3 regions of the Streptomyces sp. NBC_01255 genome follow, and region 3 is predicted to be linked to each of the others. Evidence: riboswitches for the same ligand, from Rfam matches in the RefSeq annotation. Region 3 holds a riboswitch; each other region holds the start of a gene.
What was found. Region 3 has a riboswitch for cyclic di-AMP ahead of OG357_RS09775 (M23 family metallopeptidase). Riboswitches for the same ligand answer to the same signal wherever they lie in the genome.

Region 1 (6,009 bases), 2.0 Mb from region 3:
ACCCTGGAGAGACGGGCAGGGGACGGGACACACCGTTCCTCCCGGCGCCCGGGCCGCGTGCGGAAGGGCGGCGGACCATGGACTTCAGCGATCGCACCGACGCGGGCCGGCAGCTGGCCGCCCGTCTCGACCACCTCAAGGGCCAGGACGTCGTGGTCCTGGGCCTCCCGCGCGGCGGAGTACCGGTGGCCGCGCAGGTCGCCGACGCGCTCGACGCGCCCCTCGACATCTGTCTCGTGCGCAAACTGGGGGTGCCGTACCAGCCGGAGCTCGCGATGGGCGCCCTGGGGGAAGGCGGCGTACGCGTCCTCAACGACCAGGTGCTGCGCGAGACCGGCGTGGGCGAGCGGGACCTCGCGGCCGTGGAGGAGCGTGAGCACGTCGAGCTCGAAGAGCGCACGCACCGTTACCGGGGCAGCCGCCCGCCCGTGCCGCTCGACGGCAGGACGGTCGTCATCGTCGACGACGGGCTCGCCACGGGCGCGACGGCGCTGGCCGCCTGCCGGGTGGTCCGGGCCAAGGGTGCCGCGCGGATCGTCCTCGCGGTCCCGGTCGCGCCGCCCGGCTGGACCGCCCGCCTCGGCGGCGAGGCCGACGAGACCGTCAGCGTCCGCGAGCCCGACTTCTTCTACGCGATCGGCCAGTTCTACCGCGACTTCTCGCAGACGTCCGACGCGGAGGTGCTCGACTGCCTCGCCCGCAGCCGGGCCGCGCGCGACCCCGTCGTCCGGGACACGGACGTCCGGATCCCGGCGACCGGCGCCACCCTCGCCGGACGGCTCGCCGTCCCCGACGGCGCGACCGGCATCGTCCTCTTCGCCCACGGAAGCGGCAGCAGCCGGCACAGTCCGCGGAACCGCGCGGTCGCGGCGGCCCTGAACCGGGCAGGTCTCGGGACGCTGCTCTTCGACCTGCTCACCGAGGCCGAGGCGACCGACCGGGCACACGTCTTCGACACCCCGCTGCTCGCCGGACGGCTGGCGAGCGCCACGGAGTGGCTGGCCGGGCACCCCGAGGGCGGCGAGCTGCCGCTCGGCTACTTCGGGGCGAGCACGGGCGCGGCCGCCGCGCTGTGGGCGGCGGCCGATCCCGGTTCCGGCGTCGCCGCCGTCGTCTCACGCGGCGGCCGGCCCGACCTGGCGGGCGAGCACCTGGGCCGGGTGCGCGCCCCGACCCTCCTGGTGGTGGGCGGCCGGGACGCGCTCGTGCTGGACCTCAACAGACGCGCTCAGGCCTTGCTGCGCTGCGAGAACCGGCTGACCGTCGTCCCCGGGGCCACCCACCTCTTCGAGGAGCCGGGCGCCCTGGAGGAGGTGGCGGAGCTCGCCACGGACTGGTTCGCCGAGTGGTTCCGGCTCAGTAGGCCCCGTTGACGTTGTCGATGGAGCCGTAGCGGTCGGCCGCGTAGTTGCAGGCGGCCGTGATGTTGGCGACCGGGTCGAACAGGTCCGTGGACGTGCCCGGGACGTGGTAGGCGTCGAAGGTCGGCTGGATGACCTGGAGCAGACCCTTCGAGGGGGTGCCGGCCACGGCGTTCGAGTCCCAGAGGTTGATGGCCCGGGGGTTGCCGGAGGACTCGCGCATCACGTTGCGGAGGATTCCGTCGTACGAACCGGGGATGCCGCGCTGGGCCATGATGTCCAGCGACTGCCGGATCCAGCCGTCGAGGTTGTCGGCGTACTGGGTGGCGGCGGCCGGGGCGGCCTTGACGGCGGGCGCGGCGGCGGGCGCCGCCTGCGCGGCGGAGGCACCCGAGGCGGCGGCCGGGGCCGCGGCACGGCGCTCGGAGCGGCTCGCCCGCTCCGTGGTCGTGGAGCTCTTCTTCTGCGCGGTCGCGGATACCGGGGCGGGCTTCGTGGCGGGCTTCGCGGAATCCCGACGAATCGTCAGTTCGAGACCGGGGTGAATGAGTGACGGATTGTCACCCACGGCGGACTTGTTGGCCCGGTAAATCGACTTCCAGCCGCCCTGAATTCCCTTCTTCTGGGCGATCAGGGAAAGCGAGTCACCACTCACCACGGTGTACGTGCGCGCGGCGGCGGGGGCCGAGGGAGCGGCAGCCGGAGCGGCGGGCTGGGCCGCGAAGGAATGCGCGGCGAAGGGCTGCGCGGCGATCTTCGGTGCGGCCGAAACGGTCTCGGCGCCGGCCGTGGCGGGGACGACCAGCGGCAGGGCCAGGGCGGCGCCGCCCGTGCCGGCGAGCGCGAGGCCGCGGGAGACGGTGCGGCGACGGGGGCGGCGGTGCTTACCGTGTGCAGGCATGACGGATGTCCTCTCCGGCGCCTGCGGGGTGAGCTGTCGGGTTCGGACGGGAGATGTCCGGCCGCGCACACGCGGCTGCACCCCGAGCCGTTCCGGATTCCGGACCGGCGAATTCGTGGGTCCCCCGCTCCTGCCGTCGGGTGAAAGGGAGGTGTTTTCGGGCGGCGGCAGGATTAGGCGTTCCGCTCGAATGGGGGTGACCGTAGGCCAGCATTGCGCCGGATAACAAGAGGATCTGATCGCCGGCTCCCGGAATTGGATCTCCGAATTCAGGGAATTCAAGATCGACCGGGCTCGGGAGGCGGTGAACTTCCGTGTGCGGTACGGGCTGCGGGTGTACGGGTCCCTGACGAGGGCGAGAGAAAGTGAACCGCGTCACCAGGAGAGTAATGTCCGAATATGCGATGTAATTCCGTTGGTGAGTAAATGGGCGGAAATTGGCCGAGGTGGGCTGTTCGCCCGCGCTGGTGCGAGTGGGGCACGCCCAGTGCGGGCAAAAGTCGCAAACTAGACATTCTTCTTGAAGGATGGAGGTACCCGACCCAGGAGCCACCCGGATGCCGACCTCCATCGCCCCGATCAGCCCGGACACCCTCGACCGCGAGGCGGCCGCTCTCTTCGAGAGCGCCACCTGGCAGCGGATCGTCACCGACTGGACCGCCCCCGCTCGGCCGGCCCCCGCGCCGGAGCGGACGCCCGAGCCCGCGGACTGGCGGGCCCTCCTCACCGTGTCCGTGGACCGGCTCGTGGCCGACGCGCTCGACGCGCTCCCGCCGTCGGCCCCCGTCGAGACGCTCCCCGGCCGCATCGGAGCCGTACTCCCGGACCGACTGCACGCCTGGCGCCGGATCGGCCGTCCCGAGCTGCGCCCCTCGGTCCACCTCGGCTACGCGCGGCTGGTGCTCACGGAGTGGGGCTGGCAGAACGCGCCGTACAAGCTGCGCGACGCGCGGGGAGCGCGCTGTGTCTGCGGCGCGCTCCTCGCAGCCCACCGCCTCGGCTACGGCAGCGCGGACACCATGAACGAGGCGGCCGCCTGGATCATGACCGAGCTCCGGTCGCAGGGATGGGGCGAGCTGATCGGTCCGTGGAACCGGGCCCCCGGCCGTACGGCCGCCGACGCGGTGGGCCTCCTCGACGCGACGATCCGCCGCGCCGCGCACGCCGGCCGGTGAGTCCTGTCGGTGAGCCCTGCCGGTGACACCGGCCGGTGCGACCGGCCGGCGTGCGCGGGTTCAGCCGGTGACGCTCGGGGCTCCGGTCTCGATGTGGCCGGTGTACCGGCGTGACCAGGTCCCGTCGATGTCGGCGAGGATCGTGAAGTCGTACCAGCCGCCGTTGTAGGCCACCGCGTTGAAGAAGTCCTCGCGGCTGGAGTTCGCCGGGACCGTGTAGGTCCACGGTCCGTCCGTGCGGTAGGCGTTCGAGCGGATCGTGAACGTCACCGGAGCAGCCGAGGTGTTGGTCATCCTGAACCACAGGGCCGTCCGGCCCGTCCCCGCCTCCGGCGCGAACCGGGCCGCGACCTCCACGGCCTTGCCGGCCTTGGACGCGTCGCCGGTGAAGCGCCGCAGGAAGCGGTTGGGGCCCATCATCGAGATGTCGTACTTCCCGGATCCCGACCCGAGCCCGATGTTGAAGTAGTCGGAGGCCGTGCCGCCCGCGTCGACCGTGTACTGCCAGGCGGCCGTGTCGCGGTGCTGGTGCGGGTGGATCGAGAAGTGCGCCGCCTGCTTGGCCTCCACCCCCTGGTTCGTCATCGAGAACCAGGCCAGGATCTTGCCGGCGGCACCGAACTCGAACCGGTCGAGGTTGCCGTTCACCTGGTACGGCAGGGCGCGCGCCGGGCGGGTGCCGGACTCCTGCGCGGGCTGCGCGTTGTTCTGCGGCGCCGGGTTCGGCAGCGGGCCGCAGGTGGCCTGGCCGATCACCTTCGCCGTGGAGGGGAGGCCGGCGGGCACTCCGTACACCGGGTGGGCGAAGTCGAAGACGCTCGTCAGGTCGCCCGTCACCCGGCGCCGCCAGGCGCTGATGTTCGGACAGGTGGCCGGTGTGCCGAGGGCCGCCGTCCAGGTCTCCATGAAGCGGAGGACGGAGGTGTGGTCGAAGACCTCGGAGCTCACCCAACCGCCCCGGGTCCACGGGGACATGACAAGCATGGGGACACGGAAGCCCAGTCCGATCGGCACGCCGTCCAGGTACTCGCCCGGTGTCCCCGGCGGGGCGACCGGCGGCGGCACGTGGTCGAAGAAGCCGTCGTTCTCGTCGTAGTTGAGGAACAGCACCGTCGAGTCGAAGACCTCGGAGTCGGCGGCCAGCGCGCGGTAGACGAGGTCGACGAAGTGCGCGCCGTCCCCGGGCGGCGCGTACGGGTGCTCGGAGAACGCCTCGCTCGCCACCACCCACGACACCTGCGGCAGCGTGCCCGCCACGACGTCGGCGCGGATGGCCGCGGCGATGTCGTCAGGCGTCGAGCCGGTGACCTTGGGGACCGAGCCCATGCCCCGGTCGTACAGCGGGTCGCCGGGGCGGGCGTCGGTGAACTTCTTGAAATAGGCGAGACCGTTGTCGCCATAGTTGTCCTGCGCGTTCTGGTAGACCTTCCAGCTCACCCCGGCCCGCTGGAGCGCCTCCGCGTACGTCTCCCAGGTCAGCCCCGACTCGTCGCCCCCGTCCTTGCTGGAGCCGTCGATCTTCCCGCTCCACAGGAACGTCCGGTTGGGGCCGGTGGCGCTGAGCGCCGAGCAGAAGTACGCGTCGCAGATCGTGTAGTGGTCGGCGAGCGCGTGGTGGAAGGGGATGTCCTCGCGGTCGAGGTGACCGAGCGTCCGCGTGTTGCCCACGCCCATGACCCAGTTGTCCATCCGGCCCTTGTTCCAGGCCGCGTGCTGCGAGGTCCAGCTGTGGGGCAGATCGCCGTTGCACTGTGCGAGGGTCTCGCCGTCGACGCCGCCCGCGGGCGGGGTGTCGCTGAGCTTCCACGGGTACTGGCGGCCGCCCCAGTTGGGCTGGTGGAACATGCCCCAGCCGCCGGGCAGATTGCCGGCGGCACGGTCGCCGAACCCCCGTACGCCGCGCAGCGTGCCGAAGTAGTGGTCGAAGCTGCGGTTCTCCTGCATGAGGATCACCACGTGCCGGACGTCGGTGAGCGTGCCGGTCGCGGCACGCGCGGCGGCCGATGCCCGGCCGGGCGCCAGCGCCGCCCCGGCGACGAGCCCCGCGCCGATTCCGACGAATCCCCTGCGGCTGATGGGAAGCATGCCCCGCCTCTCCTGTCACGGCGTGCCCGCGCGGCACGTCGGGAGCCATGATGGGGGAGGGGAGCTTAAAGGTATACGGCCGTGCAGTAATTCCTGGGTTAACAGCCCAGGGCCATGGAATGCCGGTGTGGAGATTGGTCCGACCTCATACCAATAAGGCTGATGTCTGGCTCCGTCCCGGTCAGACGGTGAGGACCTTCACCCCGGCCTCCGTGAGCTGCGCCGTGGCCTCCGCCGAGATGTCCGTGTCGGTGACCAGGAGATCGACCCGGTCCAGACCGCAGATACGGGCGAACGCGCGGCGGCCCATCTTGGAGGAGTCGGTCACGACGACGACCCGGCTCGATCGCTGGGCGAACAGCCGGCTGATGCTCGCCTCGTCCTCGTGGTGGGCCATCACGCCCAGCTCGGGGTCGACACCGTCGACCCCGAGGATCACGACGTCGAGCACGACCTCGTTGAGCACGCCGACGGTCAGCGGGCCGAC
Region 2 (6,009 bases), 3.0 Mb from region 3:
GTGCCCTGCCTGCGCCCCGCCGGTGACCCGGGGGCCTCCCTGTACGGTCGGGGAGTGAGTACCAGCCCCGCCCCCGAGCTCTTCACCTGGGAGTTCGCCAGCGATCCCTATCCCGCCTACGCCTGGCTGCGGGAGCACGCGCCCGTGCACCGCACCAGACTGCCCAGCGGGGTCGAGGCCTGGCTCGTCACCCGGTACGCGGACGCCCGGCAGGCCCTCGCCGACCAGAGGCTCTCCAAGAACCCGGCGCACCATGACGAGTCCCCGCACGCGAAGGGGAAGACGGGCATCCCGGGCGAGCGCAAGGCCGAGCTGATGACGCATCTGCTCAACATCGACCCGCCGGACCACACCCGGCTGCGGCGGCTCGTGTCGAAGGCCTTCACGCCGCGCCGGGTCGCGGAGTTCGCGCCGCGCGTGCAGGAGCTGACCGACCGGCTCATGGACGACTTCGTGGAGAAGGGGAGCGCCGACCTCATCCACGAGTTCGCGTTCCCGCTCCCCATCTACGCGATCTGCGACCTGCTCGGCGTGCCCCCGGAGGACCAGGACGACTTCCGGGACTGGGCCGGGATGATGATCCGGCACGGCGGCGGGCCGCGCGGCGGGGTCGCCCGGTCGGTGAAGAAGATGCGCGGCTACCTCGCGGAGCTGATCCACCGCAAGCGCGAGGAGCCCGGCGAGGACCTCATCTCGGGGCTCATCAGGGCCTCCGACCACGGCGAGCACCTCACCGAGAACGAGGCCGCCGCCATGGCCTTCATCATCCTCTTCGCCGGCTTCGAGACGACCGTGAACCTCATCGGCAACGGCGTCTACCAGTTGCTCCGCCATCCCGAGCAGCGCGAGCGGCTCCAGGCCTCGGTCGCGGCGGGGGAGACGGGGCTCCTGGAGACGGGCGTCGAGGAGCTGCTGCGGTACGACGGGCCGGTGGAGATGGCGACCTGGCGGTACGCGACGCAGGCACTGACCGTCGGCGGGCAGGAGATCCCGGCGGGCGACCCGGTGCTCGTGGTCCTCGCCGCCGCCAACCGGGACCCGGAGCGGTTCGCGGAGCCGGACACGCTGGACCTCTCCCGGCGCGACAACCAGCACCTCGGGTACGGGCACGGCATCCACTACTGCCTGGGGGCGCCGCTCGCCCGCCTGGAAGGACAGGCCGCGCTGGCCACGCTCCTGACGCGCCTGCCCGACCTGCGACTTGCGGCCGATCCCGCCGAACTGCGGTGGCGCGGCGGGCTCATCATGCGGGGATTGCGCACGCTTCCGGTTGATTTCACCCCTTCCGTACGCCTCCTGTGAGTTGACGGACCGTCAGAAATGTGATCTTCACGTGATCGGGGGTCCATCGACTTGTGACGAGCGTTCGAATGCCGCTACGTTTCCCGGCAGTCTCAGCCGTCACGCGAAAGGCCTCCCTATGCGCTCCGGGAACGGACGACACCGTCGCCCCCGTCAGGCCCCCGCCATCGTCGTCGCCGCGGGAGTGACCGGATCCGCTCTGGCGCTGCCGCTGCTCGCCAGTGGCTCCGCCTCCGCCGCCGACGCGGCGACCTGGGACCGGGTCGCCGAGTGCGAGTCCGGTGGCCAGTGGAGTGCCAACTTCGGCAACGGCATGTACGGCGGCCTCCAGTTCACCCAGGACAGCTGGGAGCGGAACGGCGGCCTCGCCTACGCGCCCAGCCCCGACCTGGCCAGCCGCGCCCAGCAGATCGCGATCGCCGACACGGCGCTCGCCGGTGGCAGCAATGACTGGGCCACCTGCGCGCCCATCGCCGGTCTGGCGAACGACGGCAAGGTCACCGGGGTCAACCCGGGCCCCGCCGCTGCCACGAAGGCGCCCACGGGGCCCGTGGCGGAATCGAACCGGACCGCGGGCGTCCCGGTCACCCCGTCGGAGACCGCCGCTGCCGAGAAGGCCACCGCCGCGGAGAGGGCCGCCAAGGCCACCGCGACCACCGAGGCCGCCGAGTCGCCCCGTACCGCGTCGAAGGCCCCCGCCGCGCCCGCCACCCCTGTCAGCCCCACCGCGCCGGTCAGCCCGACCGCGCCGGCGACGGCGGCCACGCCGACCGCCCCGGGCACGGCGACCACGCCGGCCACGCCGGTCGGCCCGACCGCGCCGGGCACCTCGACCACCACCCCGGCAGCGCCCGACGCGTCCCTGACGCCCGTATCGCCCGAGACGCCGAAGGGTGACGCCTCGTCGGCCACGCCCGGCACCGGCAAGCACCGGGGCGACGCAGCTCCGGAGGAAACCGGCAAGACGGACACTCCTGCCGAATCCGGAAAGCATGCTTCATCGACGGACAAGCTGGCGGAAAGCCCCGCCGGCACGCCCGTCGCTGACGAGGTGAAGAATTCGGACACAACGGACAGTCAGGGCGCTTCGGGCGCGTACACCGTGCGGCCCGGTGACAACCTGTCCGAGATTGCACAGGAGAACGAACTCCCCGGCGGCTGGAACGCCCTCTACGACGCCAACCGCGGGACCGTGGGCATCGATCCGGACCTCATCGTCCCTGGTCAGAGCCTCGACCTGACGATCGGTTCGGAAGCGAAGGCCGAGTAGTTCGGGAGCTTATGTCCGGTTCTGGGCAAGTGAGACATGGGTCTCTTCGCCTCAACTGGCGTGTCCCGTCCGCGAACTTTGCTCCCGTCACCTCCCACCTGCGCAAACGCCCCCCACCGGAGGGCAAGTAGGGGCGATATTTCCGCAATACGCCTCTTTGAACTTCCGGTGGGTCTGTGTCTACGGTCGTAACCGCTCGCCACCGCGGGCCCCGTCGACCGAAACGCCGAATCCTGCCGTCGGCCGATGGGAACGTCGCGTAAGCGCCGTAGGCAGGAGCGGGGGACCCAAGGTAAGTGCCGACCCCGGCCGTTGAGACAGACGGCCGACGATCGGCTAGGGGTTAAGTCGCGTGCTAGGACACGCGGCCGGACAACTCATTGGTCCGAACCCGACAGCTCACCTCGTAGGCGTCGGTGAGGAGAATCTCCATGCTGTTTTCCGGCAAGGGCAAACACCGTCGTCCCTCCAAGGCCACCCAGGTCGCCACGCTCGTCGGCGTCACCGGTGTCGCCGTCGCCGCCCCGCTGATGACCGCGGGCACCGCCTCGGCCGCCACGTCCTCCGAGTGGGACCGCGTCGCCCAGTGCGAGTCCGGCGGCAACTGGTCGATCAACACCGGCAACGGGTACTACGGCGGCCTGCAGTTCTCCGCCTCCACCTGGGCCGCGTACGGCGGCACCGCCTACGCCTCGACCGCCAACCAGGCGTCGAAGTCCCAGCAGATCACCATCGCCGAGAAGGTCCTCGCGGGCCAGGGCAAGGGTGCCTGGCCGTCCTGTGGCGTGGGCCTCTCCGGCGCCTCGTACGACGGCGGCTCCGCCGAGAGCGCGCCGCAGCAGGCCGCGCCGAAGCAGGAGACCCAGCAGCAGTCGCAGCCGCAGCGCTCGACCGAGCAGCCGACCACCCGCAGCGAGCAGCGCCAGGCCCCGAAGCAGGCCACGCAGCAGCAGGCCGCCCCGAAGGCCGCCACCAAGAAGACGGTCACCACCCCGACCGGCAAGGTGGTCAAGAAGGGTGACGGCGAGTACAAGGTCGTCGCCGGCGACACCCTCAGCAAGATCGCCGAGGCGCACGGCGTCAAGGGCGGCTGGGCCGAGCTCTTCGAGCTGAACAAGGACGTCGTCGAGAACGCCGACCTCATCTACGTGGGCCAGCAGCTCCACCTCAAGTGAGCCCGGCGGCTCGGGTGAGTCCGGCGGCTCGCCCGACCCCTCCTATGACCCTCCCGCGGTGACCACCCCGGTCCGGCGCACTCTCCCCCGTGCGCGCCGGACCGGGGTTCCGTGTGTCCGGGGTCCGTATGTCAGGGGTCCGTACGTCAGGTTTCCCGGGTTCGGGACGACTTGACGGTTACCGCCCAGTAGATCTGGGGCCCTTCGTCCCGAGATGCATGCCCTTGGGTCCTTTTTCGTCCCAGGGGGCGGGCGCAGGGCCGGCCGGAGCCCCGGAGCCGGTTAGGCTCTTGTCGCAAGGCCAAGCGACCCTGCACCGGCCATGCGTCACATCCAGCGTCACATCCCAAAAAGGAGATGCTCGTGCCGTCCATCGACGTCGTCGTAGCCCGGGAAATCCTGGACTCCCGAGGCAACCCCACGGTCGAGGTCGAGGTCGGCCTCGACGACGGCAGCACCGGTCGTGCTGCTGTTCCGTCCGGTGCCTCCACCGGTGCGTTCGAGGCCATCGAGCTTCGCGACGGTGACCCGAACCGCTACCTCGGCAAGGGTGTCGAGAAGGCCGTCCTCGCCGTCATCGAGCAGATCGGCCCGGAGCTCGTCGGGTACGACGCCACCGAGCAGCGCCTGATCGACCAGGCGATGTTCGACCTCGACGCCACCGAGAACAAGGGCTCGCTCGGCGCCAACGCCATCCTCGGCGTCTCCCTCGCCGTCGCGCACGCCGCGTCCGAGGCCTCGGACCTCCCGCTCTTCCGCTACCTCGGCGGCCCGAACGCGCACCTGCTGCCCGTTCCGATGATGAACATCCTCAACGGTGGGTCGCACGCCGACTCCAACGTGGACATCCAGGAGTTCATGATCGCCCCGATCGGCGCGGAGTCCTTCTCCGAGGCCCTTCGCTGGGGTGCGGAGATCTACCACACCCTCAAGGGCGTGCTGAAGCGCAAGGGCCTCTCCACCGGCCTCGGCGACGAGGGCGGCTTCGCCCCGAACCTGGAGTCGAACCGCGCCGCCCTGGACCTCATCATCGAGGCCATCAAGGAGGCCGGCTACACCCCGGGCACCGACGTCGCGCTCGCACTCGACGTCGCCGCGTCCGAGTTCTACAAGGACGGCTCGTACGAGTTCGAGGGCAAGTCCCGCTCGGCCGCCGAGATGACCGAGTACTACGAGGAGCTCGTCTCCGCGTACCCGATGGTCTCCATCGAGGACCCGCTGTACGAGGACGACTGGGCGGGCTGGAAGGTCCTCACCGACAAGCTGGGCGCCAAGGTCCAGATCGTCGGCGACGACCTCTTCGTCACCAACCCGGAGCGCCTCGCCCGCGGCATCGAGGAGGGCACCGCGAACGCCCTCCTGGTCAAGGTCAACCAGATCGGCTCGCTGACCGAGACTCTGGACGCCGTCGAGCTGGCCCAGCGCAACGGCTTCAAGTGCATGATGTCCCACCGCTCCGGCGAGACCGAGGACGTCACCATCGCCGACCTCGCCGTCGCGGTGAACTGCGGTCAGATCAAGACCGGCGCCCCGGCCCGCTCGGACCGCGTCGCCAAGTACAACCAGCTCCTGCGCATCGAGGAGATCCTCGACGACGCCGCGGTCTACGCCGGCCGCAGCGCCTTCCCGCGCTTCAAGGGCTGATCAGCAGATCAAGGGCTGACACCTCTCCGTAGTGCAGCTTCCGTACGTCCCCGTACTCGGTCCCGTACCGTGTGCGGGGACGTACGTATGAACAGGGGAGGCGACACGACATGGCCGCGAAGGACCGGGACCGGTTCTCGACCGCGACCCGGATCAGGCTGCTCGGCGAGCAGACCGCCGCCCGTGTCTACCGCTCCCAGACCCGCCGCCAGGCCCGCCGCTCCCGGCTCACCGGCCGCGCGGCCTTCCTCGCCCTCGTGGTCTGCTCCCTCGTCGTGGCCCTCGCCTACCCGATGCGGAGCTACGTCTCGCAGCAGGGCGAGATCGCCGACCAGGAGCGCCGGGCGGCCGAGGCGGCCCGGCGGGTCGAGGAGCTGCGGGACGAGAAGGCCCGCCTCCAGGACCCGGCCTACGTCCGCCGCCTCGCCCGCGAGCACCTGCACTACCTGCTGCCCGGCGAGACCGGCTTCACCGTGAACGACCCCGACGCGGAGCAGCGGCCCCGCGCCGACCAGGGAACGGCGGACCGTCCCTGGTACGACAACCTCTGGGACGGCGTCGACCACGCCGACCGCCCCTGACCCCTCCTCCGCGACAACGATCAAGGCAACCGAAAAA
Region 3 (6,009 bases):
TGGCGCCGTTCTCCCCGACCCAGGGGATCGCGGTCACCACGACCGCGTCGGACGTCTCGTCCGCGAGCGCCGCGGCCAGCGCGTCCCGGAAGTCCGCCGGGCCCGCCGCGGTCGTCAGGTCGAGCGGCCGCAGCGGGCGCAGTCCCTCGGTCAGGCAGGCGTCGTACGTGAGGAGGCCGAGCGACTCGGAGTTGCCGAGGATCGCGACCCTGGGCCCGGCGGGAAGCGGCTGGGCGGCGAGGAGCAGTCCGGCGTCCACGAGTTCGGTGACGGTGTCGACGCGGATCACCCCGGCCTGGCGCAGCAGCGCGGAGACCGTGGCGTGCGGGATGCGGGTGACGGGCACCCGGTGGCCGGGCGGCGCGCTGCCGCTGTGCCGGGCGCCCTTGACGACCACGACCGGTTTGACCGCGGCGGTGCGGCGGGCCAGCCGGGTGAACTTCCTGGGGTTGCCGATCGACTCCAGATAGAGGAGGACGACGTCCGTACCCGGGTCGTCGTACCAGTGCTGGAGGAAGTCGTTCCCGGACACGTCGGCGCGGTTGCCGGCCGAGATGAAGGAGGAGAGCCCCGCGCCGTGCCGGTGGAGGCCGGCGAGGAGCGCGATCCCGATCGCGCCGGACTGGGTGAAGAGCCCGATCCGCCCGGCGGCCGGCATGTGGGGGGCGAGCGAGGCGTTGAGCCGGACGTCCTCGGCGGTGTTGATGATCCCGAACGCGTTCGGCCCGATGATCCGCATCCCGTACGAGCGGGCCTGTCGTACGAGCTGGCGCTGCCGCTCCCGGCCGGCCGGACCGCTCTCCGCGTATCCGGCGGAAAGGACGACGAGGCCCAGCACTCCGTGCTCGCCGCAGTCGGCGACGACCTCCGGCACGCGCTCGGCGGGGACGGCGACGATCGCCAGGTCCACGGGCTCGCCGATGGCCGCGACGGAGGGGTGGGCGGGGACTCCGTCGAGCTCCGCCGGACCGTCGGTGAGCGCGGCGTTCACCGCGTGGACGCGGCCGGTGAAGCCGGAGCCGAGGAGATTGCGGAGGACGGTCCGGCCGACGCCGCCGGGTGCGCGCCCGGCGCCGACGACGGCGACGGAGCGGGGCGTGAGGAGCCGCTGGACGGATCGCGCCTCTGCCCGCTGCTCCCGCGCGCGCTGGACGGCGAGGGAGCGGACGGTCGGTTCGAGGTCGAGGTGGAGCCGGACGGAGCCGTCCTCGAAGCTCCGCTTCTGGGTGTAGCCCGCGTCCGTGAAGACCTTGATCATCTTGTTGTTGGCGGGGAGCACCTCCGCGGCGAAGCGCCGGATGTCCCGCTCGCGCGCGACCGCCGCGATGTGTTCGAGGAGGGCGGAGGCGACGCCGCGCCCCTGGTGCGCGTCCTGGACGAGGAAGGCGACCTCGGCCTCGTCGGCCGGTCCAGAGGCGGGCATGCCGCGGTCGTCGATGCGGTCGTAGCGGACGGTGGCGATGAACTCGCCGCCCACGGTCGCGGCGAGGCCCACCCGGTCGACGAAGTCGTGGTGGGTGAACCGGTGGACGTCCTTCGCGGAGAGCCGTGGGTACGGCGCGAAGAAGCGGTAGTACTTCGACTCGTCCGACACCTGCTCGTAGAAGCTGACCAGCCGGTCGGCGTCGTCGGCCGTGATGGGCCTGATGCGCGCGGTGCCGCCGTCCCGGAGCACCACGTCGGCCTCCCAGTGATCGGGATAGGCGTGCTCCGGCGATGAGGCAGGTGCCGGTGGTGCCGGTCGATCCGCCGCTTCCGACTGCTCCGACGCGCTCTGCATGGGGCCAGCCTACGGCCGGTGTACGACACCGGCACCGGTCGCGCGGCGGATGCCTGCCGTGCAAGGTGGGGAGGACCGAAAGTCGGTCCGGTCCGGGTCGAACGTCGGCACGAGCACCGCGCATCACATGAGAGACTGGTCTAGACAACCCGCTTGAGACTTGAAGGGCAACACCATGGCTGAGCGCCGCGTCAACGTCGGCTGGGCCGAGGGCCTCCACGCCCGCCCCGCGTCCATCTTCGTCCGTGCCGCCACGGCTTCCGGCGTTCCGGTGACGATCGCCAAGTCCGACGGCACCCCCGTGAACGCCGCCTCGATGCTCGCGGTGCTCGGCCTGGGCGCGCAGGGCGGCGAGGAGATCGTCCTCGCTTCGGAGGCCGACGGCGCCGAGATCGCGCTCGACCGTCTCGCCAAGCTGGTCGCCGAGGGTCTCGACGAGCTCCCCGAGACCGTCTGACCCCGCATTCCCCGCACGACGCGTTCCCCGCACGACGCGTTCCCCGTACGACGAAACCGCGACTCCCGGAATTCCGGCGGTCGCGGTTTTCGCTTTTCCGGAGCCGGCGTTTCCGGGCAGCACAAATCAGCTCCGTCGAATTCCTATTCTTTGTATACGGTGCGCGCGTTAATTCCGGCCGCTCGCCGTGTTGACGACATGTTGCGAAACCCTCACACGGCCGCGCTCCGGCCTTTTGAGCCGGTGCAGCCCCAGCGAGCGCTCCGCGTGCAGCGCCGTCAGCGCCCTGGCCCTCTCGGCGTCGCCGCGCGCGACGGCGTCCACGATGGCGCCGTGCTCGGACCAGGCCTCCACGGGGTGGGCGGGCTGGTCGACCGCGTACATCCAGGCGATCTTGTGGCGTAGCTGGGTGAGCAGCGCGGTCAGGGCCGGACTGCCGGAGGCCTGCGCCAGCGTCTCGTGGAACCAGCCCCCGAGCGAGCGCAGATCCTCGCCCTGGCCGCGCCTGGCCCGCTCCTGCCCCAGCCTGACCAGGCCGCGCAGGACCTTCAGATGCGCCTCGGTACGCCGCTGCGCGGCGCGGGCGGCGCCCAGCGGTTCGAGCAGGGCCCGCATGTCGAGCAGATCGGCCGCCTCCTGCTCGGTGGGCTCGGCGACATGGGCGCCGGCGTGGCGGCGGGTGACGACGAAGCCCTCGGACTCCAGGGTGCGCAGGGCCTCACGGACCGGGACACGGGAGACCCCGTAGCGGCGCGCGAGCTGCTCCTCGGTCAGCCGCCCGCCCCGCTCGAAGACACCGGAGACGATGTCGTCCCGGATCGCCGTGCATACCGATTGCGCGGGTACGCGCATGTCCGACCTCCGCCTTGGTCCGCGAGAGACAATTCGAGCGACGCCTGTTCTGCGTCCCTTCTGCGTCTGTTCCGCGACTCTATTGCAGCAGGCCGGAATTTCCGATGCCCCCGTGGAATCCAGCGATATGTTTCGGTCAGCGAAAAGCCCCGGCTCAGTACGAGCCGGGGCTTTTGCGACGCGATCCGCGTGGTGTCAGAGGCTGACGCCGCGAGCGCGGAGGTAGGAGATGGGGTTCAGGTCCGAGCCGTAGTCGGAGCCCGTCCGCGCCTCGAAGTGGAGGTGCGGGCCGGTCGAGTTGCCCGACGAGCCCGAGATGCCTATCTGCTGGCCCGGCTCGACGGTCTGGCCGACGTAGACCCCGATGGACGAGAGGTGACCGTACTGGGTGTACGTGCCGTCGTTCATCTGGATCACGATGTTGTTGCCGTACGCGCCGCCCCAGCCGGCCTCGACGACGGTGCCGGAGCCGACGGAGACGACCGAGCTGCCGTAGGAGGCGTGGAAGTCGATGCCGGAGTGGCTGCCGGAGGACCAGAGCGAGCCGCCGGTCTTGTAGCCGGTGGTGACGTACGAGCCGGCCACGGGGAGCTGGAAGGAGGCGAGGCGGCGGCGCTCGGCCTCGCGGGCGGCGCGCTCGCGCTCCTCGCGGACCTCCTTGGCGCGGGCCTCGGCCTTGCGCTTCGCCTCGGCGCGGGCCTCGGCCTGGGCCTTCGCCTTGACGATGGCCTCGAAGGCCTCCTGCTCCTGGGCGGCGGCCTGGGCGTCGATCCGGTCCGCGAGGGAGTCCTCGGTGATCACCTGCGTGAGGCCGGTGTCCTCGGGGGAGCGGTTGTCCGTGTCGGTGGCGAGCGCCGGGGAGGCGAAGCCTCCGATGACGCCGGTGGTGGCGAGCGTCGCCACGCCGGCGATGCCCACGCTGCGGCGCGCCATCCGGCTCGGACCACGATGCTTCCCGGTGGCACGGGTGAACGCCATGTAGGGGCTGATCCTTTCCTTCCTTCTCGCCTACCGGGTTAGCTGACGGGTTCGGAGCAGGAAGGTCTCCTACGAGCCCCTCCGTACGTGACGAAGGCGCCCGATTCACCCCAGGGACTGTGTGGGTCCCCGGCTCCCCAGGCTCGCGCCTGACGGGGACTCGGCGATGACTGTCCGTTGCCGCGAATGCGGCACGTGCAACTGACGAACAGCCGCACCGACGCTATGGGATCGTCTGTCAATCACCAAACAGACACGCCCGTTTGTAAGACATGCCACAGGGCAGACAGCCACTCTTGCCCTCAATTCGGGCAAAGCGGAAGGCCTCGACGAAATCATGACGTCGAGGCCTTCCGTCGCCGGGTCGGCGCGTGCGATCAGCCGGTCACCACGGTGACTTCGCCGATGCCGAGTGCGCGCACCGGCTCCGCGATCTGTGCCGCGTCGCCCACGAGCACGGTCACGAGCCGGTCCACGGGGAAGGCGTTGACGACGGCCGCGGTCGCCTCGACCGTGCCCGTCTCGGCCAGCCGCGCGTACAACTGGGCCTGGTAGTCGTCCGGGAGGTGCTGCTCGACCTGGTCGGCGAGCGTCCCGGCGACCGAGGCGGCCGTCTCGTACTTGAGCGGTGCCACGCCCACCAGGTTCTGCACGGCCGTCTCGCGCTCGGCGTCGGTGAGACCCTCGGCGGCGAGGGTCCGCAGCACCTTCCACAGGTCGTCAAGTGCGGGGCCGGTGTTCGGGGTGTCGATCGAGCCGCTGATGGCGAGCATCGAGGCGCCGTTCCCCTCGGCGTCGGAGCGGAGCACCTGCCCGAAGGCCCGCACGCCGTACGTGTAGCCCTTCTCCTCGCGCAGGACCCGGTCGAGCCGCGAGGTCAGCGTCCCACCGAGGCAGTACGTGCCCAGGGCCTGGGCCGCCCAGACATTGTCGTGCCGGTCGGCGCCGATCCGGCCGATCAGCAACTGGGTCTGGACCGCGCCGGGGCGGTCGACGATGACGACCCGTCCGGTGTCGTCGGCGGTGATCGGCGGCATCGGGAGCGGCTCGGCCGACTCGCCGGTCCAGGCGCCCAGGGTCTCGGCGAGGACCTTGTCCAGGTCGACGCCGGTCAGGTCGCCGACGACCACGGCGGTGGCCGTGGCGGGCCGGACGTACGCCTCGTAGAAGGCGCGGACCGCGGCGGCGTCGATGGCCTCGACGGTCTCCTCGGTGCCCTGACGCGGCCGGGACATCCGGACCTCGGCCGGGAAGAGCTCCTTGGAGAGCTGCTTGGCGGCGCGGCGGGCCGGGTTGGCCGTCTCGTGCGGGATCTCGTCGAGGCGGTTGCGCACGAGGCGCTCGATCTCGGTGTCCAGGAAGGCCGGCGCGATCAGCGCTTCGGAGAGCAGCCCGAGTGCCTTGGGCAGCCGGGAGACGGGCACCTCGAGGGAGACCCGTACGCCCGGGTGGTCCGCGTGCGCGTCGAGCGTGGCGCCGCAGCGCTCCAGCTCGGCCGCGAACTCCTCGGCGTCGCGCTGGTCCGTGCCCTCGGAGAGCGCGCGGGCCATGATCGTGGCGACGCCGTCGAGCCCGGCCGGCTCGGCGTCCAGCGGGGCCGGCAGGAAGAGCTCCACGGCCACGACCTGCTGGCCGGGGCGGTGGCTGGTCAGCAGGGTCAGGCCGTTGGCCAGGGAGCCGCGGTCCGGGGCCGGGAACGCCCAGGGCCTGGCGACGCCCGGCTCGGGCTGCGGGTGGAAGTCCATGCTCGTCAAAGACACGGCAGCGTCGGTCACTGGTCCGCTCCCTCTTCCTCGTCGCTGTCGCTCTCGCTCTGTTCGGTGGCCACCGGCTCGTAGACGAGCACCGCGCGGTTGTCGGGGCGCAGCTTGGCCTTCGCGGCCGCCTGCACCTCCTCGGCGGTGATGTCGAGGACCCGGTCGACGGCCGTGAGGGCGAGCTG

Region 1: another riboswitch for cyclic di-AMP. It lies ahead of OG357_RS01000 (LysM peptidoglycan-binding domain-containing protein); the one in region 3 lies ahead of OG357_RS09775 (M23 family metallopeptidase).
Region 2: another riboswitch for cyclic di-AMP. It lies ahead of OG357_RS23710 (transglycosylase family protein); the one in region 3 lies ahead of OG357_RS09775 (M23 family metallopeptidase).

Annotation. Positions count from the first base shown of each region.
Region 1 is NZ_CP108474.1:237,563-243,571, reverse strand. It holds gene OG357_RS01005 (alpha/beta family hydrolase) at 78-1,373, shown strand; gene OG357_RS01000 (LysM peptidoglycan-binding domain-containing protein) at 1,357-2,262, opposite strand; cyclic di-AMP (ydaO/yuaA leader) riboswitch at 2,268-2,421, opposite strand; gene OG357_RS00995 (DUF6197 family protein) at 2,820-3,437, shown strand; gene OG357_RS00990 (phosphocholine-specific phospholipase C) at 3,498-5,522, opposite strand; gene OG357_RS00985 (DeoR/GlpR family DNA-binding transcription regulator) at 5,704-6,009, opposite strand, start outside.
Region 2 is NZ_CP108474.1:5,217,648-5,223,656, forward strand. It holds gene OG357_RS23700 (cytochrome P450 family protein) at 1-1,302, shown strand, start outside; gene OG357_RS23705 (transglycosylase family protein) at 1,487-2,572, shown strand; cyclic di-AMP (ydaO/yuaA leader) riboswitch at 2,827-3,000, shown strand; gene OG357_RS23710 (transglycosylase family protein) at 3,004-3,747, shown strand; gene eno (phosphopyruvate hydratase) at 4,105-5,391, shown strand; gene OG357_RS23720 (FtsB family cell division protein) at 5,502-5,972, shown strand.
Region 3 is NZ_CP108474.1:2,249,315-2,255,323, forward strand. It holds gene OG357_RS09760 (bifunctional acetate--CoA ligase family protein/GNAT family N-acetyltransferase) at 1-1,780, opposite strand, end outside; gene OG357_RS09765 (HPr family phosphocarrier protein) at 1,956-2,237, shown strand; gene OG357_RS09770 (GntR family transcriptional regulator) at 2,406-3,089, opposite strand; gene OG357_RS09775 (M23 family metallopeptidase) at 3,285-4,067, opposite strand; cyclic di-AMP (ydaO/yuaA leader) riboswitch at 4,080-4,243, opposite strand; gene OG357_RS09780 (M16 family metallopeptidase) at 4,445-5,812, opposite strand; gene OG357_RS09785 (M16 family metallopeptidase) at 5,839-6,009, opposite strand, start outside.